4 regions of the Glutamicibacter sp. NPDC127525 genome follow, and region 3 is predicted to be linked to each of the others. Evidence: riboswitches for the same ligand, from Rfam matches in the RefSeq annotation. Region 3 holds a riboswitch; each other region holds the start of a gene.
The links. A riboswitch is a leader RNA that binds a small molecule or an ion and turns the genes downstream of it on or off. The one in region 3 is predicted to bind S-adenosylmethionine.
Positions count from the first base shown of each region.

Region 1: linked by a shared signal. The riboswitch ahead of ACFVHU_RS14950 (O-acetylhomoserine aminocarboxypropyltransferase/cysteine synthase family protein) and the one ahead of ACFVHU_RS06330 (OsmC family protein) in region 3 are both predicted to bind S-adenosylmethionine.
Region 2: linked by a shared signal. The riboswitch ahead of ACFVHU_RS11850 (ABC transporter ATP-binding protein) and the one ahead of ACFVHU_RS06330 (OsmC family protein) in region 3 are both predicted to bind S-adenosylmethionine.
Region 4: linked by a shared signal. The riboswitch ahead of ACFVHU_RS11825 (ABC transporter substrate-binding protein) and the one ahead of ACFVHU_RS06330 (OsmC family protein) in region 3 are both predicted to bind S-adenosylmethionine.

Region 1 covers NZ_JBHXVN010000006.1:168,805-176,223, forward strand. Annotated here, with positions in the region: gene ACFVHU_RS14935 (methionine synthase) at 1-475, opposite strand, end outside; gene ACFVHU_RS14940 (DUF1852 domain-containing protein) at 494-1,486, opposite strand; gene ACFVHU_RS14945 (LysR family transcriptional regulator) at 1,610-2,551, shown strand; SAM riboswitch class I at 2,783-2,873, shown strand; gene ACFVHU_RS14950 (O-acetylhomoserine aminocarboxypropyltransferase/cysteine synthase family protein) at 2,962-4,275, shown strand; gene ACFVHU_RS14955 (cystathionine gamma-synthase) at 4,272-5,489, shown strand; gene ACFVHU_RS14960 (GyrI-like domain-containing protein) at 5,561-6,430, shown strand; gene ACFVHU_RS14965 (hypothetical protein) at 6,499-6,954, shown strand; gene ACFVHU_RS14970 (hypothetical protein) at 7,000-7,347, shown strand.
Region 2 covers NZ_JBHXVN010000004.1:321,420-328,838, reverse strand. Annotated here, with positions in the region: gene ACFVHU_RS11870 (BCCT family transporter) at 1-498, shown strand, start outside; gene acs (acetate--CoA ligase) at 579-2,540, opposite strand; gene ACFVHU_RS11860 (ABC transporter permease) at 2,597-3,361, opposite strand; gene ACFVHU_RS11855 (aliphatic sulfonate ABC transporter substrate-binding protein) at 3,431-4,453, opposite strand; gene ACFVHU_RS11850 (ABC transporter ATP-binding protein) at 4,539-5,360, opposite strand; SAM riboswitch class I at 5,366-5,467, opposite strand; SAM riboswitch class I at 5,735-5,826, shown strand; gene ACFVHU_RS11845 (acyl-CoA dehydrogenase) at 5,842-7,173, shown strand; gene ACFVHU_RS11840 (LLM class flavin-dependent oxidoreductase) at 7,231-7,419, shown strand, end outside.
Region 3 covers NZ_JBHXVN010000002.1:123,002-130,420, forward strand. Annotated here, with positions in the region: gene ACFVHU_RS06325 (DEAD/DEAH box helicase) at 1-3,203, opposite strand, end outside; SAM riboswitch class IV at 3,344-3,465, shown strand; gene ACFVHU_RS06330 (OsmC family protein) at 3,497-4,048, shown strand; gene ACFVHU_RS06335 (L-idonate 5-dehydrogenase) at 4,125-5,180, opposite strand; gene ACFVHU_RS06340 (SDR family oxidoreductase) at 5,170-5,940, opposite strand; gene ACFVHU_RS06345 (FadR/GntR family transcriptional regulator) at 6,113-6,820, opposite strand; gene ACFVHU_RS06350 (L-lactate permease) at 6,845-7,419, opposite strand, start outside.
Region 4 covers NZ_JBHXVN010000004.1:312,370-319,788, forward strand. Annotated here, with positions in the region: gene ACFVHU_RS11810 (ABC transporter ATP-binding protein) at 1-820, opposite strand, end outside; gene ACFVHU_RS11815 (ABC transporter permease) at 849-1,736, opposite strand; gene ACFVHU_RS11820 (ABC transporter permease) at 1,751-2,707, opposite strand; gene ACFVHU_RS11825 (ABC transporter substrate-binding protein) at 2,719-4,350, opposite strand; SAM riboswitch class I at 4,474-4,565, opposite strand; gene ACFVHU_RS11830 (NAD(P)H-binding protein) at 4,851-5,714, shown strand; gene ggt (gamma-glutamyltransferase) at 5,930-7,419, shown strand, end outside.

The DNA.
Region 1 (7,419 bases), on a different contig from region 3:
TCGCGAATTCCCAGGCCAGCTTCTCGCGGCTGCGGTAGTGCGCATCGTACAAGGTATCAACCATGGTCATCGGGCCAGGAAGAGTCCACTTGATCTGCAGGTCGGTCAGCGTGCGCAGGAACTTCGCATCCTCAACGAATACCGGCTTTTCACGTTCAACGGCACCGACGACGGTGGGGACACTGGCGTCATAGCGGTTGCGAATGCGCACTGTCTCGCGCTTCTCGAAGTCGACACCGCTCAAGTGCTCAATGAACGTCGTGACGAAGTGCTGGCGGGACTGCTCTCCATCGGAAATGATGTCGATGCCGCGCTGGGTCTGTTCGAGGACCGCAGCACGCATGGCGTCCTGTTGGCCTTCGCGCAATTGCGCGCCCTCAAGCTTCCATGGGGACCAAAGCTTTTCAGGTTCGGCAAGCCATGAAGGCTTGGGCAGGCTGCCGACAATCGATGTGGGGATAATCAGAGAAGTCATGAGTTATCTTTCAGATTCTTAGGCGACAGGAGTCGGGTAGGAGGAAGACCACTGATCGAGCAGCTCGCGGTTCGGAATAATGAAATGCTCTTCGGTGAACTTCCCTTGGATCTTGCCTAGCTGGGTTCGTTCTTCGCGGTCATAAAAAACGCGGGTAGGGGAGAAGTCCTGGGCGCCGAGACTCGGGTGGTACACGGCAGGAGCCACAGAATTGGCATTATAGATCTCGGGGCGGTAGATCTTCTGGAAGGTCTCCATGGTGCTGATCAGGCTGATCAGCTGCAGATTGGTGTAGTCGTTGAGCAGGTCACCGCGGAAGTAGAACGCCAGCGGTGCCACGGCACCTGGCGGCATGAAATAACGCACGCGCAAGCCCATTTTCCCGAAGTACGCATCGGTCAATGAATTTTCATCTTGCTGGTACTCCAAGCCGAGCACCGGATGGCTGTTGCCGGAGCGGAAATAGGTCTTGGAAGTCGAGACGCTGATGCAGATCACCGGCAGCTGGGCAAAACGTTCACGGTATGCCTGTGAGTTCAAAAAATGTTGGAAGAGCTGTCCATGGAGATCACCAAAATCTTCTGAAAGCACCGGAGCTCCGCTGTCATTACATGAGGCAGGAAGCACCACACTGAAGTCATAGTCGCGGACGTACGACGAAAAATTATTGCCGACTATTCCCTGGGTTCGAGTGCCTAGGAGTTTATCCACGATCGTGGTTTCAAGGACTTCTAAAAGGGGAAACTTCTGGTCTATATTATCGGCAGTGAAATGCACATTGGCAGAAATGATTTCCAATTCCAACGCATAGCGGTCTCCCTGGGGATTGTCCCAGTGAGACAAGGAATTGAAGCGGCGGTTGATCATTGTTAAAGCGTTGTTCAGGTTCTCTGCGCGGCGCTCTCCACGTGCCAAATTGGCGAAGTTCGTGGTGGTTCGCGAATTTGCTGAGGGGGTGTAATTCTCATCGAATTTAGTGGTGCTAATGCTGAAGGTCAACGCGTCTGCCATGATGGCCAATCTGTTTCTTTGGGGGCCGTGGTGGGCCGAGGGGAAGTCGATGCGTCAATCATGCAGGGAGATTCTTGATATCGGGTAACTCGATATAACTATGGATTCATATAGACTCTGGCTATGGTTCAGGGAACGAATGGTCTGACACTGCAGCAGCTTCGCTATTTTGTGGCGGTCGCCTCGGAGGGGTCAATCTCGGCCGCCGCCGACCTCATCTACGTCGCACAGCCCAGCATGTCCTCAGCGATGAAGGAGCTTGAATCACGGGTGGGGCGCACCTTGCTGATGCGTTCGGCCAGGGGAGTGACGCTCACCGCCGAAGGCGCAGAATTCCTCGGCTACGCCCGGCAGGTGCTCGAGCAAGTGGAGCTTCTTGAGCATCGCTATCTCGGCCGCCCCTCGGCCCGGCGGCTGCTGGGCGTCTCCACCCAGCACTACTCCTTCTCGGTAGACGCTTTCGTGAGGATGGTGCAGGCCAGCGGGGCCGAGGAGTACCAGTTTTCGCTGCGCGAGACCCGCACCGAAGAAATCATCGAGGACGTGCGCACGCTGCGCAGCGACATCGGGATCCTGTACCGCAACGACTTCAACCGGAAGGTCATCGACAAGCTGCTGCGCGAATCCCGGCTGGTCTTCCACCCGCTGTTCCTGGCCGATCCGCACATTTTCATCTCGCGCAGCAACCCGCTGTCCACGCGGACCCAGGTCACGCTCGAAGACCTGGAAGACCTTCCGCGGCTGACTTTCGACCAGGGCGCGAATAATTCCTTCTACTTCGCCGAGGAGGTGCTCTCCACGCGCTCCAGCCAACGTGAAATCCAGGTCTCGGACCGCGCCACCATCTTCAACCTGATGATCGGCTTGGGCGGGTACACGATCTCCACCGGCATCATCAGCGACGAGCTCGATCCCTCCATCGTGGCCATCCCGCTGGCCATCGAGGAGCGCATCGAGATTGGCTGGATTGACCACGCCGCCATCCCGCTCACCGACCAGGCCCAGCGCTACCTGCAAGAAGTCCGCACGGTGGTCGCCAGCTTCGGGGTAGAAGTGCTCGGCTGAGCCACCAGCAGCGTAACGCCCGGTCATCGAGTACCGGCACATCGTCACAAACTCCAGGAAAAACCGCGAAACCATGCGGTTTTTCTCAATTCTGCGCGTCATAAAAAGGTTCAGGCCCCCGCGTCATCATGACAAGGCGACGACATATGAAGCGTGGCGGCCTTGTATGAAGCCGGGCGCCGGATACCGCTTGCACCGTTTGCGGCGGATAGCCAACCATGGAAGAACAACAAACCATCAAGAGCGGCTGAGAGATCTGGCTCGAAGACGTCGCAGCAACCATCGGGAAACCGAAAGGTGCTACCGCCAGGAACGATGGAGCAGTTCCGAACGCGTTTTTGCGTACTGTGCTTCGTGCCGCCGCACGATGCCAATCGGTGCACTCCCTCGCAGAGAATCGAGGAGGAGCCATGAGCCAGGAAACCGACGCGGTCCACGCAGGGTACCGCCCGAGCGGAGACTTCCGCCCGATGCTGCCACCACTGCACAATTCCGCGGCCTACCAATTCCAATCGCATGCCGAAGCGATCGAGAAGTTCGCCCTGCGCCAGGCCGGCTTCACCTATTCGCGCACCGGCAACCCGACCGTTTCGATTCTCGAGCAGCGCGTAGCCGCCTTGGAAGGCGGGGCCCACGCGGTGGCCACCGCCACCGGGCAAGCCGCCGTGGCCCTGTCCCTGCTGGCCCTGACCCAGGGACCCAAGCACATTGTGGCCTCTTCCTCGCTCTACGGCGGCACCGTGGACCTGTTCACCGACACCTTCGCGGACTTCGGCATCCGCATCAGCTTTGTCGACCAGGCCGATCCGTCCGCCTGGGCCGCTGCCATTGAGTCGGACACCCGGGCGTTCTTCCTGGAGTCCGTCTCCAACCCGCTGTGCACCGTGGCCGACCTGCCCGCCATCGCGGCCATCGCCCACGAGCACAACATCCCGGTGGTGGTCGACAATACCCTGGCCACCCCGCTGAATATTCGGCCTCTGGATTTGGGTGCCGACATCGTGGTGCACTCGGCCACCAAGGGCCTGGCCGGGCACGGCTCGGTGCTCGGCGGGGTCGTCGTGGACTCGGGGAAATTCGACTTCTCCGATGCCGCCCGCTGGCCGCAGATCGCCGCCCCGCGGGTGCGGCTGAACAACACCTCGCTGCTTGAGCGCCACGGACCGGCCGCCTACGCGATGCTGGTGCGTTCCAAATTCCTGCACGATCTGGGCCCGACCCTGGCCCCGGCCAGCGCCCAGGGAATCCTGGCCGGAATCGAGACCCTGCCGGTGCGTGCCGCCCACGTGCAGCGCAGCGTCACCACCCTGATCGAAAAGCTCTTAGAGCACCCGGGCATCGCGGCCATCCACCACCCGTCCCTGCCCGGCCACCCGAGCCACGAGCTGGCCCGGACGCTCACGCCCAAGGGCACCGGCTGCGTGCTGGCCATCGAGCTGGCCCACCCATCGCTGGTTTCCCCGGTGATCGACGGGCTCAAGCTGATTTCCCTGGCCGCGAATGTGGGGGACACCCGCACCATGGTCTCCCACCCGGCCACCATGACGCACTGCCGGCTCTCCGAGCAGCAGCTGGTGGCCGCGGGCCTGAACACCTCCACCCTGCGTCTGTCGGTCGGTCTGGAAGACCCCGCCGATCTGCTCGCAGATATCACCCAATCGCTGGACCTTGCATTGGCCGCAGCCCAGGCCACCGCCGACACCAAGGAAGTGAGTTTCGCATGAGCGGCTTCAACACCCTCGCCGTGCACGCCGGCCAGCACAAGGACCCGCACACCGGTGCGGTGATCCCGCCGATCTACCAGACCAGCACCTTCATCCAGGACGGCATCAACGTGCTGCGCGCCGGGCACGAATACTCGCGCGGCTCCAACCCGACCCGCAACGGGTTCGAATCCCAGCTCACCGCGCTGGAAGGCGGCACCGCCGGCTTCTCCTTCGCCTCGGGGATCGCGGCCGAAGACGCGCTGCTGCGCGCAGTACTGGCGCCAGGCGATCACATCGTGCTGGGTGCCGACGGCTACGGCGGCACCAACCGGCTGATCTCCAAGCTGCACAGCAAATGGGGGATCACCTCTTCCGCGGTGGACATCACCAACCTGGATGCGGTGCGCGCCGCGGTGTGCCCGAACACCGCGCTGCTCTGGGTGGAGACCCCCTCCAACCCGCTGCTGGGCATCGCCGATCTGGCCGGCTGGGCTGCCATCGCCCGCGAGCACGGCGCCCTGCTGGTGGTGGACAATACCTTCGCTACCCCGTATCTGCAGCGCCCGCTGGATTTCGGCGCCCACGCGGTGGTCCATTCCACCACCAAGTACATCGGCGGGCACTCCGATGTGCTCGGCGGGGCCGTCATCGTGGCCGATCACCTGCACCGCGGGCAGAGCCTGGCCGAAGCCGTGGGCTACCAGCAGTTTGCCGGGGGCGCGGTCTCCGGACCGCAGGATTCCTACCTGGCCGCCCGCGGCTTGAAGACCTTGGGCCTGCGCATGGAACGCCACGGGGCTACCGCCTCCACCCTGGCCCGCTGGCTCGATGACCAGCCCGAGGTCACTCGCGTCTACTACCCGGGGCTGGAACGCCATCCGGGCCACGAGCTGGCCAAGTCCCAGTCCGCGGCCGGCCGCGGCTTTGGCGGGATCCTCTCATTGCAGCTCTCCGATGAAGCCGCCGCCCGCGCCTTCGCCCAATCCATGGAGTACTTCCAGCTCTCGGTGTCCCTGGGCGGGGTGGAATCCCTGGTCTGCTATCCGCGCGAAATGACCCACGCTTCGCTGATCGGCACCGAGCTGGAAATCCCGGCCAACCTGGTCCGCCTCTCGGTGGGCATCGAGGAAGCCGACGACCTGATTGCCGATCTGGAACGCGGCCTGGCCGCCGCCCGGGCGACCCAGCGTGTTGTGAGCCCGGTACGCGAAAGGGCCCTGGAAAACGCCTGATCGCATCGAACCGCGATTATCGGGCGGCGTGCCCCTACCCTGAAGAATAGTAGTTGGGGAAGGGTGGAGACATGATCGGAATTCTCAATCGGCTCATCGCGCATATCGAGGCGCACCTGCGCGCCGAGATCAACCTCGCGGATATGCTGCGCGCCGAAGGCACGACCGAATACCATGTGCGGCGGATGTTCTCCTCGCTGTCCGGCATGCCGGTCTCCGAGTACATCCGCCGGCGCCGCATGACCCAGGCCGCCGCGGATCTGCTCACAGGCGAGGACCTGCTGAGCATCGCGATCCGCTACGGCTACGGTTCGGCCGAAGCATTCGGCCGGGCCTTCCGAGCGGTCCACGGCGCGTCCGTGGCCGATGTCCGCGAGAATGGTGGCCCCCTTCGAAGCCAACCAATCATCAGGTTCAGCCTGACCGTCGAAGGGAATCGTCCCATGGATGCACGAATAGTTGATCGAGAAGAATTCCAGCTCATTGGATATGCCACGCAGGTACCGCTGATTCACAACGGTGCCAACCCGCACATCCAAGCCCACATCGCCTCCATCCCGATAGCCGAGCACGCCCGGCTTAAGGCGCTCTCGGCCGCCGAACCGGCAGGCTTGCTGCAGGTCAGCGACCAGGTCGACCCTGACTACCGCGAAGGAACCGAGCTGACCTACCTGCACGGTGTTGCCGTTCCCGGTGGTTCGCCCGTGCCGCATGATCTGGATTCCATCCAGGTTTCCGCAGGCCACTGGGCGGTGTTCAGGGTTTCGGGCCCCTACCCGGCGGCATTGCAGGAGCTCTGGGCCTCCACCGCCACCGCGTGGTTCCCGTCCAATCCGTGGCGCTTACGCGAGGGACCGTCCATTGTCGCCGTGCTCGACCGGGCCGCGGATTTCAGCACCGCCACCTGCGAACTATGGTTGCCGGTGGAAGCCGACCGCTAGCCACCGGTTTTCCACACTTCGTCCCGGCATGCCCCGTAGATCAATTGCTGCGGGGCATGCTCGTTTCCATGAGCACAGCAACAGCGAAAGCACTCAAGGATCTAGCCGAGGCGGCCCAACTTTTCGCCTCGGCCACCGAGGTGCTGAGCGCCGGGGATCTACCCGCCGGCCACGCCGCATTCTTCGCGCTGCTCACCGAGCATCTGGCCCAGCAGCAAACCCGCGCACAGATCCAGGCGGCCCACGCCCTGCGCCGCACCGGCGCCCACAAACTCGATCGGGCTTCCTTTCAAGCCATCACCGACGCCGGCACCAACCCGACGATCGAGCAGATCGAGGCCGCGGCCGGTCACACCACCGCCGGCCGCACCCATTTCAAAAAGCCGTTGGATGTGCTGGCCAACTGGCTGAACCTGCTATTATCCAGGGCCCTCGACCGCCTGAATCAGGTGGATAATCTTATGGCCCAGATCAACGGCGCCGGTGAACGTAGAAATCCACGCCTTCCGGCCCTCGCCTGGTGAACAGCTCAGTCCGGCAAATTCATGCAGTCCGCAAGGATCAGGACGATGACAACTTCTCACTTAGCAGCAGAACTGCGTGGCGGTTACATAACTGAACCTGTCACCGCCCGCAAGTACATCAAGGTCGCGGTGGATCATTCGATCTTCACAGCATGTCCCGAGAAAGCATTGCTCGGTGAATTCGGCGTCTATAAGCCCGGGCTGAGCCGCGGCCCGAGTTCCTGCTTGGTCAAGATGTTGCCTTCCCAGGCGCCAATGATGGACTCTTTGCGCGAGGCGATGAGCAATCCCACAACCATGGTTGGCAACCGGGATCTTCTACGAGACAAAGCCGCAGGACTTTTCACCGAGGCGCAGCCGGATTGGGACGACAAGTCCAGCATGCCCGATTAGCATAATCCGCTGTTTCCGCAGCTGGCGACGCTAACGCTTCCACCGTATTCACAGACTTCCTTCTACCCAGAT
Region 2 (7,419 bases), on a different contig from region 3:
GTGACCGGCGCAGACTCGGCCTCGATCGTGATGGGTGCGCTCAGCGAACGCGGCGCTGAAGAGCCATCCAAGAAGGCCGTGATCTTCTGGGGCGTGGCCACCGGCGCTGTGGCCGCGGTGATGCTGCTGGCTGGCGGCGATCATCCGGCGGAGGCATTGACCGGGCTGAAGAACATCACTATTGTTTCGGCGCTGCCATTCGTGATTGTGATGCTCCTGCTCTGCGTGGCATTGTGGAAGGACCTGAGCAAGGATCCGCTGGTGCTTCGCGGCAAGGTGGCTCGAAAGGTCCTGGAGCAGTCCGTGGGCCAGGCGGTTGACCGCCATGAGGGTGGCCAGTTCAGCTTGATGACCACCGAAATCCCTTTGGTCAGGGCCGAGGGAAGGGCCTCCGAAGTGAAGCTTTTCGCCACCGAAGCCACCGCTGACCCGGTGCAGGACGGCAAGGGCAGCGCGGCCGATGGCCAGAGCCAGAAGCCAACGGCCGGGGATTCCTAACCGGCAAATCAAATGAAGCTTCTTCCCCAGCCGGGGAAGAAGCTTCATTTGTTTAACCCCAAGGGGCTTGGGAGCAGCGATTAGCCGCGCGCGCGGCAGATCGCGTTGATCTCCGGAATGCACGGCTCATTCTGCAGGCTCGTTGTGTCGCCGAGCGTGGTGCCCTCGAACAGCTGGGTGAGCAGGCGGCGCATGATCTTGCCCGAACGGGTCTTGGGCACATCTGGAACCAAGACGATTTCCCGCGGCTTGGCAATCGGGCCGATCTGCACCGCGACGGTATCACGGAGTTCAGCAATGAACTCGGCCTGCCGTGCAACGAGCTGCTCGTCAGGCGACTCGGCAACCAGGGTCTTGTCCAGCGGTACCACGAAGGCGGTTGCAGCGTGTCCGGTCTTGGAATCCGGGGTGGGGCAAACGCCGGCTTCCACCACGCCGGGGTGGGTGACCAATGCCGATTCGATTTCAATGGTGGAAAGCCGGTGGCCGGAAATATTGATCACGTCATCGGTGCGGCCCAGGATGTAGATATCGCCGTCCTCATCGAAGCGGGCACCGTCGCCAGCCAAGAACCAGCCTTGCTCTACGTATTGTTCCCAGTAGCTGGTGTAGTAGCGCGTCGGGTTGCCCCATACGGTACGGGCCATCGACGGGCCAGTGCGCGTAATGACAATATTGCCCTGCTGGTTGGCCGGCACGCTCAGGCCGCCATCGTCGACAATGTCCACCGAGATGCCCGGCAGCGCGCGTGCGGCGCAGCCTGGCTTGAAATGTCCATCGGTCGGCAGGGGGGAAAGCACGGTCGCGCCGGATTCGGACTGCCACCAGGTGTCAACCATCGGCAGTCCTGCTTCGCTGTCCCGGCCGATCTGCTGGCGGAACCATTTCCATGCCTCGGGATTGACGGCTTCACCCACAGTGCCGCCGATCTTCACCGAGGACAGATCGTATTGAGCGGGGATGCCGTCCGGGAACCAGCCCATCAACGAGCGGACCAAGGTGGGAGCGGTGTAGTAGCTGGTGACCTTGTAGCGTTCAATGACCTCGAAGTGGCGGCCCGGGTGCGGGGCGTTGGGGACGCCCTCGTAGATTACCTGGGTGACGCCATTGGCCAACGGGCCGTAGATCTCGTAGGTATGCGCGGTGACCCAGGCGAGGTCGGCGGTGCACCAGTGCACGTCCTTGGCGCGCTGGGATTCGTCCGGGTTGGCGAACAGCAGGTTGTAGCTGGCAGCCGCCTGCGTCAGGTACCCGCCGGTGGTGTGCACCAAGCCCTTCGGCTGGCCGGTGGTTCCCGAGGTGTACATGATGAACAGCGGTGTTTCCGCATCGAATGCCTGCGCGTGGTGCTCGGTGGACTGGGTATCAACCACCTCATGCCACCAGATGTCGCGGCCTTCGGTCCACGGGATTTCGTCGCCGGTGCGGCGGATAACCAGGACCTTTTCGATTTCGTTCTCGCCGGCAACGGCCGCATCGGCATTGCCTTTGACCGGAACCGAAGTGCCGCGGCGGAACTGGCCGTCGGTGGTGACCAGGACCTTTGCCTTGGTGTCCTCCACACGGAACCTTAGCGCTTCGGCGGAGAACCCGCCGAAGACCAGCGAGTGGATGGCGCCGATGCGGGCGCAAGCCAAGGTGATGACAATTGTTTCAATGAGCACCGGCAGGTAAATGACCACGCGGTCGCCCTTCACCACACCCAGGGATTCCAAGGCGTTGGCTGCCTGGGAGACCCGCTCCTGCAGATTCTTGTAGGTGACGGCTACCCGGTCTCCGGGCTCGCCTTCGAAATACAGTGCGACCTTCTGGCCGCGTCCCGCAGCTACATGGCGGTCGGCGCAGTTCACTGCGGCGTTCAGCTTGCCGCCGAGGTACCAAGAAATTTCCGGTCCGCGCTTGGCATCCGGATCGGCCGGAATGATGCGGCTGGTGGTGTGCCACGGGGTGTCCCAATCCAAGAGGTTCGCCGCTTCGTCCCAGAATTCCTGGCGTGCTGCCTCTGAAACTTGAGTTGAGGTTGTTGCCAATTCGGTGGTCATCGCAAACTTTCTTTGGTGAGGGGTAGCTTTGTCAACGGGTACTAGCTGGTCCGGTTTCAGGTCCAGCGCTTGATAGCCCAGCGTTCTGCTATCGACAGCAGGGCATCGGTGATCTTTCCAAAGACGGCCAGCAGCACGATGGTCATGATTAGGCGGTCCAATCGGCCGTTGTTCTGCGAGTCGGTGAGCAAGAAGCCAAGGCCCATTGACGCGCCGAGGAGTTCGGCTGCGACCAGGAAGAGCCAAGCTTGGGCTAGTGCCAAACGCAGGCCGGAGAAGATCGAAGGGACCACTGCGGGCAGCTGGACGGTGCGCAGCAGCTTCAATCCCTTCAACCCGAAGGCGCGGGCTGCTTCGACCAGGTGGGCATCGACATGGCGCAACGCCAAGGCGACGGTGGTAAAGACCGGGAAGAAGGCACCAATGATCACGAGTGTGACCTTGGAATCTTCACCCATTTTCATCCAGAGCACCAGCAGCGGAACCCAAGCCAAGGAAGGGACTGCACGCAGGGCGCTGATGCTCAGTCCCAGAAATGCATCTGCCAATTTGGACAGCCCGACAAGCGCACCCAGCGCCAAGCCCAGCAATGATCCGAAGGCGAAACCGAGAAGAACACGCTGAGTGGAGATGCCGATGTGCTTTCCGAGTTCGCCATCCTGGAAGAGCTCAATGGCAGCAGAAACCACTGAACCCGGAGTTGGCAGTGTCCACGGAGCAACGATTCCGGTAACGGTGACAAATTGCCACACAGCCAGGGTGGTCAGCGGCAAGACCAGCGCAAGCAGCCATTTCGGGGCACGCAGGATCGTTGCGGCCATGCTGGCCTTCTGCTTGGCAGGTGTTTGGCTTCCGCGGGTTCCAGCCACGTTAGTGGGGCTCATGGCTGGTTACTCTCCGGAGATCTTTGTTGCGTCTGTCTTGACGGCAAACTGGTCATCGATGAGGCTCTCCAGAGCTTCATCAACGGATTCCTGCTCCGAGACATCGCCGCTAGCGACCAGCGTGGGAGCAATCTTGCTCAGGACTCCAGTGAATTTGGCGTCGGGAACTGCCGGAACGTCCAGATTGGAGCGTTCCTCAATCACGGTGGCAGCAACTCCTGGTTCGAGCCCTGCTACGTCGGCCAGGATTTCTGCGGTTTCCTCGGGATTGTCAGCTGCCCAGCCACGAGCCTTTTCGTAGGCATCGACAACGAGCTGGGCGAGTTCGGGGCTCTGCTCGATGAAGTCTTCGCGAGCGTTCAGCGCACCGTAGGTGTTGAAATCCAAGTTCCGGTAAACCAGTTGCGCGCCGTCTTTTTCGGCAGCGGCCATGATCGGATCCAAACCGCTCCAGGCATCAACCGAGCCGTTGGCCAGGGCGGTACGTCCATCGGCATGCTGGAGGTTCTGCAGCTTGATGTCAGCTTCACTCAAGCCCGCGGATTCCAGCGCCTGCAGCAGGAAGAAGTATGGATCGGTGCCCTTCGTAGCGGCCACGGTCTTGCCCGCCAGATCTTCAACGGACTCGATTTTCGAGTCCCTATCCACTACCAGGGCCGCCCATTCCGGCTGCGAATACAGTGCGATGGTCTTGATGGGTGCACCGTTCGAACGGTTCAGGAGCGCAGCGGAACCGGCTGTGGAACCAACATCGATTGCGTCGGCGCGAAGAGCTTCATTGGCCTTGTTGGAACCTGCGGACTGGATCCATTCGACATTTACGCCCTGCTCCTTGGCGGCTGCTTCCAACCATCCCTTTTCCTTGAGTACCAGGCTCAGCGGGTTGTAAGTGGCAAAGTCGATGGACAGGGTCTGACCATCCGAGGAGGCTGTAGCGTTTTCGCCAGCACAGCCGGTCAGGGCAACTGCGCCAACGATCAAGGCGGCGGCGGACAATGCAGTGCGGCGGGTGAGACGGTTCAAAAGCATGGAGAATCCTAGAATTGTGCGTGCAAGCGGTGTAGGTGAAAAGGCAAAGGGGACGAATGGTTCGGGACCCACGGCGTGGCCGGGACTAATGGTTGGTTGGGTCGACGCCGAGCAGGCGCAATAGGTGCAGGCGATCTGCAACGAACTTTTCATCGGTATGCCGGCGTGGATGCCCAGCTGAGATGGACAGATCTTCGATGACGCCCGCTGCACTATGCCCAGCGCCTCGCCCCAGAACAATCACGCGGTCAGCCAGAGTCAACGCCTCGTCCACATCATGGGTCACCATGAGAACGGTGGTGGGGAACGATGCGTGAATCGAGAGCAGCAGATCCTGCATCTTCAAGCGTGTCAGCGCATCGAGGGCGCCAAAGGGTTCATCAAGAAGCAATACACCCGGGCGCCGAGCCAGCGCGCGAGCCAGCGAAACCCGCTGCGCCATGCCTCCGGAGATCTCGCGTGGGCGCAAGCTGGCTGCATGGCTCAGACCGGTCAGCTCGATCAACTCCTCGATCAGCGCGTTGCCGGAGCGCTTATCGGTTTCCGGTGCCAGGCCCAGTGCAATGTTCTGGCGAACCGAGCGCCATGGCAGCAGCCGGGGCTCCTGGAAAGCAACGGCGCATAACTCGTTGATGCCGGTGACCTCGCGGGTGCCGGTGCGGATGGTGCCGGTGGTGGGGTGGTCCAAGCCCGATACTGAACGCAGCAGCGTGGATTTTCCGCAACCGCTGGCTCCAAGAATGGCCACGACTTGACCTGCCGGAATTTGCAGGTTGATATCGGCCAGGACGGTGCGGCTTTCCATCTTGGTGGTGAAGGTCCGCGACACGTTGCTGAACTGCACGTCCAGGGCGCTTGAAGCTGAGACAACGGGAGCTGCCTCGGGCGCTGCAAAGGAAAGAGTCATGTTCATCTCCATCGGTCCTGGCGGTAGCACCGGCCTGCAGAGCAAAACTCCAAAGGTGGTTGCTGCGGCGTCAACGAGCCAGATCTCTAGGCCGCTCGGGATGGTTACGTGTCCATTACAACGAGTCGAACGATTTGAACGCAAATCTCGCGTAATATGAAAAAATCTTCGACAACTACGTCACATTGCCCAGAAATTTCGTTATTTATTTTATTGCAGGCCGGTTTGCTCGACATTAAGCAAAACTTTGCAACTCATCTTCGGCAGGACACGGAATAGGCTGTGAAATTTGAAGATGGGCACTGCCGGCACTGGGACGAAATGTGACTTCGCGGGTTGGAATCACCGGTTTATTACCGTTACAAATGAATTACGACCCATCCAGAGCGGCTGAGAGATCTGGCTCCACGACGCCGCAGCAACCACCCCAATAGCGGGACGGTGCTACCGCCAGGACCGATGGAAAGAATTGAGAACCCTGATGCCTATTGGTGAATCGCACAATGCCCTCGGACTGGACTTCAACCAGCTCAGTGACCCTTCGCAGGCCACCGCAATGGACCTGGACAAGTTTGAAGAACAGTTGCCGACTAGGCAATTGCTGAAAATCACCCCCGGACCAAGTGCGGATGAGCAATACGACCGGCTGGCCGAAATCTTCCGTCCCGTTTTTGCGCAGATCGCCGCAACCGCCAAGGACCGCGACTTGAACCGCGTGCTTCCTTTCGAGCAGGTAGGCCTGCTGAATCGCGAGCGCTTCGGTGCGTTGCGCCTTTCCGTTGCCGACGGGGGCTATGGTGCACGGCTGGTGGATGTCTTCCGCTTGCTCATCGAGCTTTCCGAGGCGGACTCCCACGTAGGCCAGCTGTGGCGCGCGCATATCGCATTCGTTGAGAATGTCTTGGTGCTGGACGACGAAGAACTGCGCAAGAAGTGGGTCGCTCGCATCGCTGCCGGGCAGATTATCGGCAACGCCTACACCGAACGCGGTGGCAACGCCCTGGGCACCTTGAACACCAAGGCCAGCGTCTTGGATGGACGCTGGGTGATCGACGGTGAAAAGTACTACTGCACCGGCACCATTTTTGCCGACTGGACCACCGTTGCGGTGGCCCACCCGGAGCTCGCCGGCCGCCAGATCGCCGTGGTCTCCACCCAGCGCAGCGGCGTCAAGATCCTCGACGACTGGGATGGGTTCGGCCAGGGCCTCACCGGAACCGGCACCACCGAATTCCACCAGGTCCCGGTGGATTGCTTCATGCCGCAGCAGACCAATGACTCCGAAGCGGCGATCTTCCAGCTGGTGCTCATGGCCGTGCAGGCGGGCATCGCCCGCGCCGCACTGAACGACCTGCGTCACGCGGTGCAGGCGCGCACCCGCATCTTCACCACTGGAACCGGGGTGCCGGTATACCAGGAACCCCAGGTCCTCCAGCTGGTGGGCGAAGTTTCCGCGGAGTCCTTCGCTGCCGACTCCGTGGTGATCGGCGCAGTCCTTGAAGTTGAAGCCGCCTTGGGCGATCCGGGACTGAACGACGAGGAACGCTACGCAGTATGCGAGCTGGCCGCCAACCGCGCGCAAACCGTGGTGCAGCCACTGGCCATCGGCGTGACCAGCAAGCTCTTCGACGCACTGGGCGCCTCTTCCACCAGAAGCGGCTGCAACCTGGACCGGCACTGGCGCAATGCGCGCACCATCGCCACGCATAACCCGGCGATCTACAAGGCGCGCATCGTCGGGGACTACGAGATCAATGGGGTCCAGCCGCAACGGCTGTCCGTCACCGGCGAGGATTCGACCCAGCGGGCCTGAGGGCCTGCGACGCACACCAGCAACTTTCCACGATTACCAACCTATGGGGGCAAAGCCATGAGCGAGAACAAGCGCGAGATCCTATTCAACGCATTCGACATGAACTGCGTGGTGCACCAGTCGCCGGGCCTGTGGCGCCATCCGCAGGACAAGGCCTCGACCTACAAGACCCTGGGCTACTGGACCCACCTGGCCAAGGTGCTGGAAAAGGGGAAGTTCGACGGGCTGTTCCTTGCCGACGTGCTG
Region 3 (7,419 bases):
GCCAGGAAATCATCGGCGCTTAACGCAGCACTCTGCGCGGCTTGGGCAGTCTCTCCCAGGACATCATTGAACAGCTGCGTCTTCTTGGCCTGCAGCGCGAGCACCTTGGATTCGATGGTGTCCTTTGCCACCAAGCGATACACATAGACCGGACGAGTTTGCCCAATGCGGTGGGCCCGGTCAATAGCCTGGGCTTCGGCCTGCGGGTTCCACCATGGGTCCAGCAAGATGCAGTAGTCGGCGGAAGTGAGATTAATGCCGAAGCCGCCGGACTTCAGCGAGATGAAGAAGACCGGGAAATCTCCCTCGCTGAAACCGTCAATCAGTTCCTTGCGCTTTGGGCCAGTGGTGGACCCATCAAGGTATCCGTGCTCAATGCCCAGCTCTTCAGCGACGTCGCGTGCCTTGGCCAAGAAACTGGTGAATTGGCTGAAGACCAGAATCTTATGCCCTTCAGAAACCGCGTCCCCCATGAGTTCGCGCAGCATTTCCAGCTTCGCGCTCGGGGCATCGCCCTCGCCTACCAGGGACGGATCCAAGGCCAGCTGGCGCAGCAGGGTCAGCGACTGGAGAATCTGGAAGCGATTCGAATCAACGTCGTCAACCAGGCCCAGGACTTCTTGCCGCACACGCTGGAAGCGGCGGTCATAGGCTTTGCGGTGCCCCGGCTCCAGTTCGACTTCCAGCACCTGTTCGGTCTTCGCCGGCAGCTCTGGAACGACCTGTTCCTTGGTACGGCGCAGCACGAACGGACGCAGTCGGCTCTTCAGGCGCTCCAGGCGCTCCTGGTCTCCGTCGGCAATGGGCTTCTGGTAGTTGTCCTTAAAGGACTTCGCACCGCCCAGCAGGCCTGGTGCAGCCAGTGAGACCAACGCCCACAGTTCCAGCAGGTTGTTTTCCATGGGAGTGCCAGTGACCACGAATTTGCACGGCACTGGCAGCTGCCGGGCCTGCTTGTAGCCTTTGGAGGCATGGTTCTTCAGTTGCTGGGCCTCGTCCATGATCATGACGTTGAATCCGGCGGCTTCAAAATCCCCATAGGCCAGGCGGAAGATCGTGTAGCTGGTAACTACCAATTGGGCGTCACCGATCTGCGACGCCATGCTTTGGCCGCTCTTTCTAGCTGTTGAAGTGATGCCGGTGACGCTCATCTGCGGCGCAAATCGCTGCGCCTCATTGATCCAGTTGCCCACCACCGAGGTAGGAGCCAGCACCAGGAATTTCTGGGCAGGATCCTCGACGCGCGCTTGTTCAAGGCAAGCCAGCAGCTGGACGGTCTTGCCCAGACCCATATCGTCGGCAAGGACGCCACCGAGATCATGGGTACGCAAGAAGTTGAGCCAGGATAAGCCGTGGCCCTGATACGGGCGCAGTTCAGCGTTGAACGTTTCCGCTAGCTGGACCGGCTGCATTTCTTCACCGCTTTGCAGCGCATTCATGGTCTGCAGCCACTGGTTGTGCTGGGCTTCGATAATGCCCAGATCCACCAGTTCTTGCCACCAGTCGATGCTCAACTTATGGATGCGGATCGTATCGCCCTGCACCGTGCCCAGCTCCCCGGCCTCTGATATCAGCTGGCGCAGCTGCGTGAAATCTGCACCATCAATCGGGATCACCGTAAGGTCATCGAGGACGAGATACTCATCTTGCTTGGTCAAGGCCTCCAGCAGCAGTGGGAACGGGACCTTGGTCTCGTCCAGGAGCACTTCCACAGACAAGTCGAACCAGTCCCCCGTGCTTTCGCCGGCTTCGACACTGACAGCGGCCGGCGCGTGGCTGATCCGGTACTTCGGCAGCCTGTTCTGCTCTTCAACGACCACATCGGGATGCTCTGCCAATAGCGGCAATGCGTAGACCAAGAAATCGATGGATTCGGAGGTGCTGAATTCCTTCGGCGGGAAGATTCCTGAAGAGGTCAGTTGCCCCAAGGAAGCCTGCGCGCCGAGCTTGTCCTGCACCGAAGCAGCAATTTCCTTTTCCACGGCATACTGGCGGGGGCCCGCGGAGGCGTACTCCCAGGAATAGCTCACGGTCAGCGGAGTTCGGATGCTCTCCAGGGACAGCTTGAGGCTGGGGCGTGCTGGAACAGGGATGCTGTAGCTGTCATCCTCGCTCTTCAACGGTGCCATCAGACGCAATCGGTCCAGGTGCTGGCGCTCGAAAAGCTCAACGCCTTCCTGCGGGATGGATTGCGCACCGGATTCAATAAATGTGGCCAGTTCCTTCGTGACCGGTTCAGCGAACCGGGCCAAACCGATTTCCCTGGCCTTCGGCAAGGGGCTGGACGCGTAAGCCAACAAGGTCGGCGGCGTGCCTATGGGCAAGAGGTAGAGGTGCTCTTCGCTCGGCCCGCGCAGCTTCCCTTCCATGCTCAGGCCATGTTCACCGCGACGCACATCCACGTGTGCCATGGCTGGTTGCTCGCTGAACTCCACCGGGGCCTTGGCCGTAGAACCGCCGTTGACGATCTGCACTCCAGCTTCACGCAGGGCTTCGAACGCATCCAGCAGGTCCTGGCCTGGAAGATCCATCAAGGAGATCCACTCCTTGGGATCCCACGAATGGCGATAAGTATCTTGTTCAACGTGTTCACGCAACCGGTCCAGTTCAACGACCGCACGACGCTGCTTCTTGGAGAACCGCGTATCAAAGGCAACATTGCGCCAGCTGATCCCGGTTTGGATCCAGGGGCTCTTGGTGCCCTGGCGGGCCGGGCGTGCCTGCAAGGTCAGCGCGTCCTCGCCGCCATAACGCGGTTCGCTGACCACTTTCAGGATCAATCCCAACGGTTCTTCGGCAGCCAGCGGCTCATCGGAAATGACTGGAAGCAGACGGTCAAGGGTACGTTCCCACTGCGGCTTGCTATTGCGTTTCCATGCGTGGGGATCCACCCCGGAGTCGGAGACGAAGAAGCCCTGGTCTTCTTCGGTGGTGACCTCAATGAGCAAGGCGGCGACGTCTTCACAGGACTGAACCCCCGGATGCTTGCCGCAGAAGCTGGTGAAGCTGATATTGCCCGCGGTGATTTCCAATTGGGCCATCACCGATTCGCGCAGCACCACACCGGAGATGCGGGTAGATCCCGGTTGCATTACCCGGTTGGCGATCTGCACTTTTCCGGAATCACACAGGAATTGGCCCAGGTTGTATTCGGATTCGGTCACCAAGGTCTGGGCCGCAGAAAGTGTCAGCTGGAATTCCATACTCGCCGTTCATTGTTCGTGCAGTGGGCGCCCGAGAGCTAGATTCCATCTTAGCGAGCCGGAAAGCAAGATGCCCGGTGACGAAAAGTTACTTCTGCCCTTTACCCGCGGGCCCTGCAACCGATAGAAATTAATCACTGAATCACGAGTTCCACTCTTTGAGCCCTGGCTGAGTGGACGGCAACCCTCCTGCGTCATTGTGCGGGGTGCCCCAGGTGAAGATTCGACGCATCTTGACAGCCAAGATGCGTAAGCGATGGCGCCCCTTGCGCCAGAAAGGGGATCAATTCCCCATGACTAATGCAGCATCTGCCCCAACCGTATCCGAAGACCGCGCACAGCGCCTGCAGGAAGCAGGCAAGGGCTGGGGCGAACGAATTTCGGCTGCCCCGCAAAGTGCCCAATTGACTTTCACTGTGGAGGGCGAAGGCTTCGATTCGGTAGCCAGCAACATTGTCTCGGGCAAGCACACCTTCCAGGTCGACGAGCCAGCTGCCCTGGGCGGCAGCGACCTGGCCGCAAGCCCCGTGGAATACGCGCTCGGAGCGCTCATCTCCTGCCAGGTTGTGGTCTATCGCTTGTACGCGCAGAATCTCGGCATCCAGGTGGACGACGTGAAGATCCAGGCCAATGGCCACCTCGATGTCCGCGGACTCTTCGGCATCGACCAGACCATCCGCCCCGGCTTCTCGTCGGTGGATCTGGACATCCGGATTGCCGGACCGGAATCAGCTGAACGCTATGAAGAACTGCGCCGCGCAGTGGATGCCCACTGCCCAGTGCTGGACCTCTTCGCCAATCCGGTGCCGGTGACAACCGCGGTGAGCATCACAGAGATCAACTAGAGTTCGCTGAACTAAAAAGCACCGCGGCGGCCCCCGACTTCAGGGGCCGCCGCGGTGCACTTCTAGCTGAAGCCAACTATTGCCCCAGGAAGTTCAGCAGGACTTTGCCGGAGCGAGCCGAATCTTTGGCCGTTTCGAAGGCTTCAAGCGCATCGGCGACCGGGAACTCGTGGGTTACCGCCTCGGAAACCTGCAGTGAACCGTCGGCCAGGGCAGCAAGCACATGGTCGATTTCGTCGTTGAAGCGGAAGGAACCAACCAGTTCCAGCTCGCGGGTAATAGCCAGCGAAATGAGTGTGGGTTGTTCTCCTGAGGGCAGCAACCCGACCATGACCACTCGACCGCCGCGCACGGCACCGCGCACGGCGGAGGCCAACCCGCGGAAGTTGCCGCTGGCCTCGATCACCACGTCCGCGCCCACCTGGGCAAGAGCTTCCTGGTCATCGGCGCGCAAAGTTGAAGTGACACCGAGTTTCCCGGCGATTTCCAACGGCTTCTCGTGCATGTCCACTGCGATGATTTCTTTGGCTCCGGCACGCTTGAGCACTGCTACAGCGAGAGCTCCGATCGGCCCAGCACCAATAACCAGCGCCTTCTTGCCGGCGACTTCACCGGCGCGCGACACCGCATGCCAAGCAACCGCAGCCGGTTCTGCCAGTGCCGCATCACGCAGTGCTAAGCCAGCAGGCAGCTCACGCAGCATGCGTGATGGCAGGTTCACTTCGCGGGCGAATGCGCCCTCGGTGTGCGGGTAGCGGGCGGCCGAGCCCAGATAGGTGCACCCCGGGGAAAGATTCGGGCGGTCGGCCGGGTAGGGTTCCCCGGTCTCGCCTGGTGTTGCCGGGTGCACGGCGACTTTGGTTCCGGCTGCCGGCCCGCTGCCGTCAGCGGCGGCCTGGATGATGGTGCCGACGATTTCATGCCCGAGAACCATTGGAGCCTTGAGGATCGATTCCCCGGCGGCGCCGTGGCTCCAGTAATGCAAGTCTGATCCGCAGATACCGCCGTAAGCGATGGCAACGCGTGCTTCATCTGCTCGCGGCGCTGCCAGCTCGATTTGTTCAATACGCAAATCATCGGCTGCATGGGCCACGACGGCCAACGTGCTGGTGGCGAGGGAATTAGACGACAACGCTCATGCCTCCGTCGATGAAAATGGTCTGCCCGTTCACGTAGTTCGATCCATCCGAGGCCAACCAGACTGCTGGTCCGGCCAGATCCTCGACAGTTCCCCAACGGGCAGCCGGGGTGCGGCCCAGAATCCAGGAATTGAATTTCTCGTCATCCACCAGATTCTGCGTCATCTCGGTGTGGATGTAGCCCGGTGCGATGCCGTTGATTTGCAGTCCCGAACCAGCCCATTCGGCGGTCATGGCGCGGGTGAGATTGCGCAGGCCGCCCTTGGCTGCGGTGTAGGCGGAGATGGTGGGGCGGGCCAAGTCGGTTTGCACCGAGCAGATGTTGATGATCTTGCCTTCGCCACGCTGCACCATGGAGCGTGCGACTTCTCGGCCTACCAGGAATGCGCTGGTGAGGTTCGTGTCAATCACGCGCTGCCAGTCAGCCACCTCCAGATCCAGCATGGGCACGCGGTGCTGGATACCCGCGTTGTTCACCAAAATGCGGATGGGGCCGATGTTCTTTTCAATGGCTGCGATGTTCTCGCGCACGGCGGCATCATCGGTGACATCGAAGCAGGCGCTATGGATTCTTTCGGTGCCATAGCGGGTACCGAATTCGGCGGCAGTTTCGGCCAGGCGTTGCGCATCCCGGCCGTGAAGGATGATGGTGGCACCGGCATCCGCCAAGGCACTGGCAAGTTCGCGTCCAATGCCGCGGGAGGACCCGGTGACCAGGGCCAGGCGTCCGGACAGGTCAAAAAGTTGGCTCATGAGTTCCCTCGCATGAAGTGTCGATGGTACATCGACGGGAACTCACCAGCGGTATGAACCAGCTGCTGTATCCGAAAAATCAGCCCCGTCGCTTCCCCAAAACATATCAGATATAAGAGGTGCGAGGGGTCATAAAGTCCGACTTATTTATTTGAAAACTATCCTGCCGGATCTAGCGGGTCTGCGAGTAGAACCAGTTGATGTGCTCTTCGAGCAGCTGGGCCGCCCGTTCGCGCTGGTTCGTCGCGAATGCGTGGTGGATGGCCTTGTGCTGGCGGCGCAGGACGCGCACCACCGGCTGCCAGGCCTCGTCGCTGGGCACCGATTCGGAGACATAGTCGCTGATCGAGTTGCGCAGCGATTCCATCATCGATTCCACTACCGCATTGCCGGCCATGGAGGCCAGGAGCACATGGAACTCGGCATCAATGCGGTGGAAGGCCTCGCGCGAGAGCTGCGCGTCGTCCATGCGCATGATCAGCACCGCGGTGCGGTCAATGACCTGCTGGGCATGAATCGGATCGCGCGGCGTCATTTGCGCTGCCCAGGTTTCCAGCAGGATGCGGGATTCGACGATCTCGCGGACGTTGATCCCCTTGGCCGCCAAGTGCAGGCGCAATGCCTGCGAAATGCCTGCCGAGGGGTTGGAGATGATCACCGCTCCGGAGTTGGGCCCGGAGCCGGTGGAAGTCTTGATAATGCCCATCACATCAAGGATGCGGATGGCATCGCGGACCGAGGCCCGCGAGATCCCATGCTGCTCCGCGAGCGCACGCTCGCCGGGAAGCTGGTCTCCAACGGAGAGCTTCTCCTTGCGCAGATCCTCTTCAATTGCTTGGAGAACAATCTGGTACGCACGCGGAGCTGGGTTTACTGGCATCGGATCTATTTTAGCCGTTCGAAGCTAAGGCAGCATCCAGGACAGAACCGGGGTGGACTGCAGGTAAACCAAGCAGCACAGCACCAGCAGCATGCCTACGGACCAACCGGCAACCTTCTTGAGGATTACCGACTCCTGGCCTTCCATCTTCACCGAGGTAGCGGCGATGGCCAGGTTCTGCGGGGAGATCAGCTTGCCGACCACGCCGCCGGAGGTGTTGGCGGCAACCAGCAGGTTCGGATCGATGCCGGCATTGATGCCAGCGGTCTGCTGCAGCTTGGCGAACAGCGCGTTGGCCGAGGTGTCCGAGCCGGTCACCGCGGTGCCGATCCAGCCCAGGATTGGCGACAGGAAGGCGAAGAATGCGCCGGTGCCTGCCAGCCAGGTGCCAATGGTGATGGTCTGGCCCGAAAGGTTCATCACGTAAGCCAGGCCGAGGACCGAGAGGATGGTCAGCGCGGCGTAGCGCATGTTGTAGACGGTCTTGCCGATTTCGGCAGCACCCTCGGCGAAGGTCATCTTGTACTTGCCGTTGCCGTCGTTCTTCGCGTAGACCAGGGCCACGATCAGGCCAGTGATCAGCAGCAAGGTGCCCGGGG
Region 4 (7,419 bases), on a different contig from region 3:
CTGAAGGTTGCTGTCGATCCTGATGCGCATAGGCCTGATCGAGCAGTGCCTTGGTATATGGTTCGGTGCTTTGCGCTACCAACGCTGGAACGCTGCGGTCCTCCAGGATCCGGCCAGAATTCATCACCAGTACGCGGTCCGCAATGTCAGTCGCAACAGCAAGATCATGGGTGACAAAGAGGACTGTGGTTCCCCTCTGGCGTGCCAGTGACACGAAAACTTCCAATACCGTGCGTTGCACGGTGACGTCCAAGGCGCTGGTTGGTTCATCAGCGATGAGCAGCTGAGGGTTCAAGGCAAAGGCAATCGCAATCAGCACGCGCTGCTTCAGGCCACCAGAGAGTTCGTGCGGGTATTGGTCCAGTCGGCTTTCCGCACGGTCGATATCAACGCTCTCCATCAGCTCAATTGCCTTGGAACGCCATTGCGCCTTGGGAACTGAACGTGACGGATGCAAACGGAAGACTTCAATGATCTGAGAGCCAATGGTCTTCACCGGATCCAGAGAAGCACCAGGATCCTGTGGAACTAATCCAATGCCTGCGCCACGAATCGCACGCCAATCGGCCATGGAAAGATTAGTGACTTCTGTACCGCCGAAACGCACGCTTCCCTTGACCTTCGCGCTTTGCGGCAATAAACCGATGAGTGTCTTGGCCAGGGTGGATTTGCCCGAGCCGGATTCACCAACAATGGCAATGATCTGCCCCGCGGGGACTTCCAAATTGATATTGTCAGCAGCTACTGTGCCCTGGTCGTACTGGACCGTTAGATCTTCAATGCGGATCGCTGCTGAAGAAGCGTCGTTCGTTGCGTTCATGGTCTTGTCCGTTCATCAAAGAGTAGGGCTAGAAGCGGAATGCCTTGTTGATGGCACGTCCCAGTACTGCTGTCAGCATTACCGCCGCCACGATAACCAATCCCGGCAAAGTGGTCAGCCACCATGCCACCGAAAGATACTGGCGTCCTTCGGAAATCAGCAGTCCCCATTCAGGGGTCGGCGGTGGCGAGCCGAAGCCCAGGAACCCCAAACCGGAAATTGCAAGAATCGCAGCACCCAGATCTACAGCCAGCAAGGAGAGAACCGGACCGATGATGTGCGGGATGATGTGGCGACGTAGCACAGTGAAGTATTTGCCGCCGCTCATCAAGGCCGCCTGCACGAAATCGCGTGATCGGACCCTGAGCACTTCAGTGCGCACGAGGCGAGCGAATGCCGCGATCGAAGCGATACCCACACCTAGGCCCAAGGACAGCGGTCCCGGTTCAGTTGCGGTAACCAGAATCAGCGCGATCAGGAAGGCAGGAACTGCCAGGACAACATCGACAAAGCGCATTGCAACGGTGTCTGCGAACCGTCCGGCGGTCGCCGCCAGCAGTCCGAGGACCGAACCCACTACGCTTCCAACCAAGCAAGCCAGACCGGCGGTCAGCAGTGTCTGGTGAGTTCCGTAGACAACTCGGCTGTATACGTCACGCCCCAGATGATCTGTTCCGAACAGGTGCTCCGCATTTGGCGCTAGCAGTTTGTCAGCCGGCACACCCGTAATTGGGTCTTGTCCAGTAAAGAACGAAGGGAAGAAAGCCCACGCCGCAAATAAGAACAGCGGAATGAGAACCCACCAGGCAGCTAACCAGCGTACTGCTGGATTACGTTGACTGGTTACAGTGCTGGTTGGAACTTGGCGCTGATCTTCATTGGCCACTGATCCAATGTGCTTGGTCAAGAGAGTCATTAGTCCTTCTTTCCTTATGCAACCAGCGAGCGGGTTGACCTGCTTGTCGAAGCGACGATTCGCGGATCAATCTGAGGGTGGATGAGATCTACCAGCAAGTTGACCCCCGTGAAGACAATGGCTGTCAGAAGCACCAGTCCTTGGACCAATGGGATATCCTGCGCGGTAACTGACTGCAAGATCAGCTGGCCTAATCCTGCACGCGAAAACACCGTCTCCGTGATAACCGAACCAGCAAGCAGAGCGCCAATGGTGATACCCGCAATGGCTAGTGCGGCAGGGGCCGCGTTCTTCAAGGTGTGCCTGTAGAAGATCCACGCTTCGCTGGCGCCTTTGGCTCTCAGCACGTCGATGAATGGCTGCCTATTAACTTCCTGCACGCTTTTGATTAGCACCTGGGCGATCGGAGCGCTCAGGTGCACGGCGAGTACGAAGATAGGCACTGCCAGCGACATGAATGAGCCGTCCGGGAACAGTGACATCACTCCGAGCTGCACTGCCAGCAGCTGCAGGAGCACCAGGCCCAACCAGAAAACAGGAATGGACACCATTAGCGGTGGCAGATTCAGCAGCGTCTTGCGCAGTTTTTCGCCCTTGGACAGGCTCGCCGCTGAGGCGATGATCAGGGCGAATACCACCGACAAAACGAATGCGCTGCCAGCCAGAATCAGGGTGGATCCAGCTACTTCACCGATTCGATTCGCTACTTCCGAACCGCTGGACAAGGAATATCCGAGATCTCCGCGAAGCAATCCCAGCAGCTGCGTGAAGTACTGCACGAAGACCGGCTGGTCGTATCCGTAGTACGCCTTCATCTGTGCAATGGTGGCCGGATCCGCGGCTGAGTCAGTGCTCAGGAAGATCGTGACCGGGTCATTCGGCAAGGCCTGCACAGCGATGAAAACCGCCGTGTAGGCCAGCCAAATGACCAATATTGCCTGTCCCAATCGTTTTGCGATGTAAATGCCCATGAGCTCGGTTCCTAGCCGTCGTTCTTCCAAGCACCTTGGAAGATTGGTGCGGTACCGGAAGTGAATTCAACGTTGGCGGAGTTATTGGCCCCATAGACCTGAACTTCGTCCCAAAGAATCAAGGTCAAGGCTTGGTCAAGCACCAGGGTACGCTGTTCTTCTTCCACCAACTTCAGGTGCTCTTCTTCGGTGGTTGCTGACTGCTCTTCGGCGAAAAGCTTGTTCAGTTCAGGATCGGCGCGAAGTGTCTGATTGTTGTTCGCAGTTGCGTAGACCGGGCCCAGTCCGCCGTATGCGAACTGGCGGGTGCCGAAGAACTCCACTTTGTCGTCGACAAGCGCGTTGGTCAGGAAAGTATTGTCCGCCGCGCGGTTGACCAGCTGGACGCCAATCTCTCGCCATTGCTGTTCAATCAGTTCGAACGCTGGCTTGATGACCACGGAGTTATTGGAGGTGGAGACCGTTACTTCCAGTTTCTTTCCGTCCTTCTCGCGAATGCCATCCGCGCCCGGCTTCCAACCGGCTTCATCCAATAATTGCTTGGCCTTTTCTGGGTTGTACGCCAGTTCGGAAGATAGGTCTACGAAACCTGGAGCCTTATGGTTCAGGATCGATCCGGAGATGACGTAGCTATCCGAGAGAACGGTTTCCTTAATGGCCTGGCGGTCGATTGCAATCTGCAGCGCTTGGCGGACTTTGACGTCTTCAAGCTTTCCCGAGCCAACACGTACTGCTGCGTGGTTGGTGGTCAGGTCTACGCCTTCAGCAGCTAACACCTTGCCACCGTTGGTACCCAGCACTTGTTCATCCACCGGTTGCAAGCCTCGGACGAGATCTACCTGCGCGGACTGAACTGCCCCGGCACGGCTAGCTACCTCAGGAAGGTATTTGATAACCAAGGTATCCAGGTATGCATCGCCCTGGTTAGAGGCAGATTCTGGTGCCCAAGCGTAGTCATCGCGGCTGGTGAAAACCACTTCTTCATCAGGCTTTTCCGATTCAAAGACAAACGGTCCGGAACCAACAATCTTGGAGATCGAGGACTGCGCGGCGTTATCCAGTTCAAGGGTTTTCGGGGACACCAATCCAGCAGTTACTGAAGAAGTCGCCCGAAGGAAATTGGCATCCGGACGCTTGAGCGTGACCTTGACCTTGTTGTCCCCAACGACCTCTGCCGACTTGTAGGCGGCAAAGTCAACGTTCGGTGCAATCTGAGCTTCCTTGATGCCCTGACCCAGCGCGTCCAGGTTCAGTTTCACGGCTTTGGCATCCAGTTTGGATCCGTCTGAGAAGGTGACTCCGTCGCGAATGGTGAACGTGAACTCGGTCTTGGCATCGTTGGCTTCGAATCCGCTGGCGATCCAGCCAACCAGCTTGCCAGCTTCCACGTCGTAGTAGGTCAGGCGATCAAGGACGGAATTCAGTACGTTGGCCTTCTCATAGAAACGCGCTGCCTGAGTCTGCCAATTGTTGATGGGGGTAACTTCAGCAAAAGTGAAGGTACCGCCTTCTACTGGTTCCCCTGGATCGGCTGCTGCTTCAGCGGCGCCAGTAGTATTGGCGTTGTTTCCGCATGCAGTGAGTGACAAGCCCAGAACGGCAAGGATTGCAGTGGCCTTCAGGCCAAAATGTGCTGTACGCATGGTTACAGATGTCCTCTCGGTTGGTGCCCCGAGGATTACGCATAGATTCCCTGTACGTTCTGCCTTGATTCCGGGACTACCCACGGCGAGTTTCTTCCGGCAGACCGTTGAGAAATTTAGCAATCTCCATCGGTCCTGGCCTTAGCACCGCTCCCGTTTACGGGTGGTTGCTGCGACTTCAACGAGCCAGGTCTCTCGGTCGCTCTGGATGGGGTGTCCGGCTGTACCGGCCGAACAGTTCAAGTCTGCAACCCCTGAATTCAGCAGACAAGCGTTACGTAAGCAGGGGTCATGAAGTCGCAGAACGCGTCCTGAAACAGCCGATACACGTCATGCTGCGCGTCATAAAATGCAATGCGCCGGACATAAAACGCTTTGTGACGCCAACTGTGGACAGATCCATGCGAATCCTTGCTTAATCGGCATTCCCATTCGATGGTTCCGGGAATTACCTCACGTCCTCGCCGGTTGTAGCAGATGCAGACCAACGAGAGGACCCCATGAAGATCGCAATTACCGGTGCCACCGGACAGCTTGGAAATCTAGTCATCGACGCGCTGCTTGCGCGCGGGGCGAATGCCGCTGATCTGGTCGCCATTGGCCGCTCCGAGCAGAAGCTGGAACCACTGGCAGGCAAAGGCCTGGAAACCCGCGTTGCCGATTACAACGCCCAGCCAACTCTCGTGTCCGCACTCGAAGGCATAGACAAGCTGCTGCTGATTTCGGCCAGCGAGGTGGGCCAGCGCGTTGCCCAGCATGAGAACGTCATCAACGCGGCCAAGCACGTGGATGTCTCGCTGATCGCCTACACCTCAATTGCCAACGCCCTGTCCGGCGGCATGAAGCTCGCCGACGAGCACATCGCCACCGAACGGCTGCTGGCCGGATCCGGCATCGACTACGTGCTGTTGCGCAATGGATGGTACATCGAGAACTACACCGACCAGCTGATGGGCTACCTCAACAGCGGCACGGTGCTCGGTGCCGCCGGCGATGGCAAGATCAGCGCTGCCGCCCGTGCAGACTATGCGGATGCCGCTGCGGCCGTGCTGCTTTCCGAGGAGGACCAGAACGGCAGGATCTACGAGCTGGGCAGCGATAAGCCATTCACCCTCGCCCAGCTTGCTGGCGCGGTTGGCGCTGCCGCCGGCCAGGACATCGCCTACCAGGAAATGGATCCAGGGCAACTGGAAAAGATCTACGCTGATGCCGGCGTCCCCGGACCGTTCGCGCACATCCTCGTCGATACCGACATGCGCATTCGAGAAGGAGCGCTGGAAGTGGACTCCGGGGAGCTGGCTCAGCTGATCGGCCGCGCCCCGGCTTCCTTGGGCAAAGTCATCAAGGACAACCTGGACAAGTAGCCCAGGTGCACTAGGGTTCCAGCGGGCAGGCATTGGCGGCGATCGAGGCCGCGGTGCCTGCCCGCCGCTTTAACGCGTCACAACCCGGAATATTCGCGCGGCAATGCCGAAATTGCCGCGCAAACCCATGGTGCTGCGTGTCACAACCGCGCGGCGAGTTCCCGCTCCCGTAAATTTGCGCATACTTCATCCCCACCTGCAGAGGAGATCAAAGCATGCCACGAGTACGTTTAAGATCAGTTGCCTGCGCGGCAGCCATCGCCTTGGGCCTGGGAGCTTTCTCAGCGCTTCCGGCGAGCGCCGAACCACGGCACACCCAGAAGGACCCGACCGCCATCGGCACTGGAGGCGCAGTCTCGTCGGTCGATCCGGAAGCCACCGCTGCCGGCATCGAAATCCTGCGCAAGGGAGGCAACGCTGTCGATGCGGCTGTGGCAACCGCGGCGGCACTGGGCGTCACCGAACCCTATAGCGCAGGCATTGGCGGCGGCGGATACTTCATGCACTACGATGCGAAGTCGGGCAAGGTCAGCACCATCGACGGCCGCGAAACCGCACCGGCAGGCATTGCGCATGATGCATTCATCGATCCTGAAACCGGCGAGCCGTATAACTTCACCCCGGAACTGGTCACCAGTGGTGTGGCCGTAGGCGTGCCCGGGACAGTGGCCACCTGGCAGCGCGCACTGGATAATTGGGGTTCGCAGAACCTGAAACAGGTTCTGCGGCCGGCAACCCAGATCGCTTCACGCGGCTTTGTCATCGACGAGACGTTCCGCGAGCAGACCCTGGACAACAAGGAACGGTTCGCCGCGTTCACCTCCACGAGCGAATTGTTCCTGCCCGGCGGAGATGCTCCGGAAGTCGGGAGCATTTTCAAGAATCCGGATCTCGCACACACCTACCGGATGCTGGCAAAGCAAGGCATTGATGGATTCTATGAGGGCGAACTGGCTGCCGACATCGCCCAAACGGTACAGGCGCCGCCAAAGAGCGAAGACACCACCCTCCCGGTTCCCGCAGGGCAGCTGGGCACCGCCGACCTGGCCGGCTACGAAGTGGTGGAGCAGGCACCGACAAAGGTGGACTACCGGGGCTACGACGTCTTCGGCATGGCTCCTTCTTCCAGTGGCGGAACGACCATCGGCGAATCTCTGAACATTCTGGGCGAATTCGATTTGCCAGCCATGGAAGAACCCGATGCCTTGCATCATTATTTCGAGGCAACTGCGCTCGCCTACGCTGATCGCGGCAAGTACGTCGGCGACCCCGCGTTCACCAGCGTCCCGACCCGGACCTTGACGGACAAGTTATTCGGCGCGGATCGTGCCTGCGCCATTGATCCGGATCAGGCCGCAACGAAGCCGGTCGCTCCGGGCGACCTTGAAAACTATGATGGCCAATGCCCTGCGGCTACCAGCGAACCGGTAGTGGAGCAGGATACGGAGAACATCTCCACCACCCATCTGTCGGTCGTGGACCGTTGGGGCAATGCCGTTTCCTACACGTTGACCATCGAGCAGACCGGCGGCTCGGGCATGGTGGTCCCCGATCGCGGTTTCCTGCTGAACAACGAGCTGACCGATTTCTCCACGGTGTACGACCCGCAGGATCCGAACCGCATTGAACCTGGCAAGCGCCCGCGTTCCTCGATGGCTCCGACCATTGTCCTGCAGGACGGCGAGCCGGTGCTGGCCATCGGCTC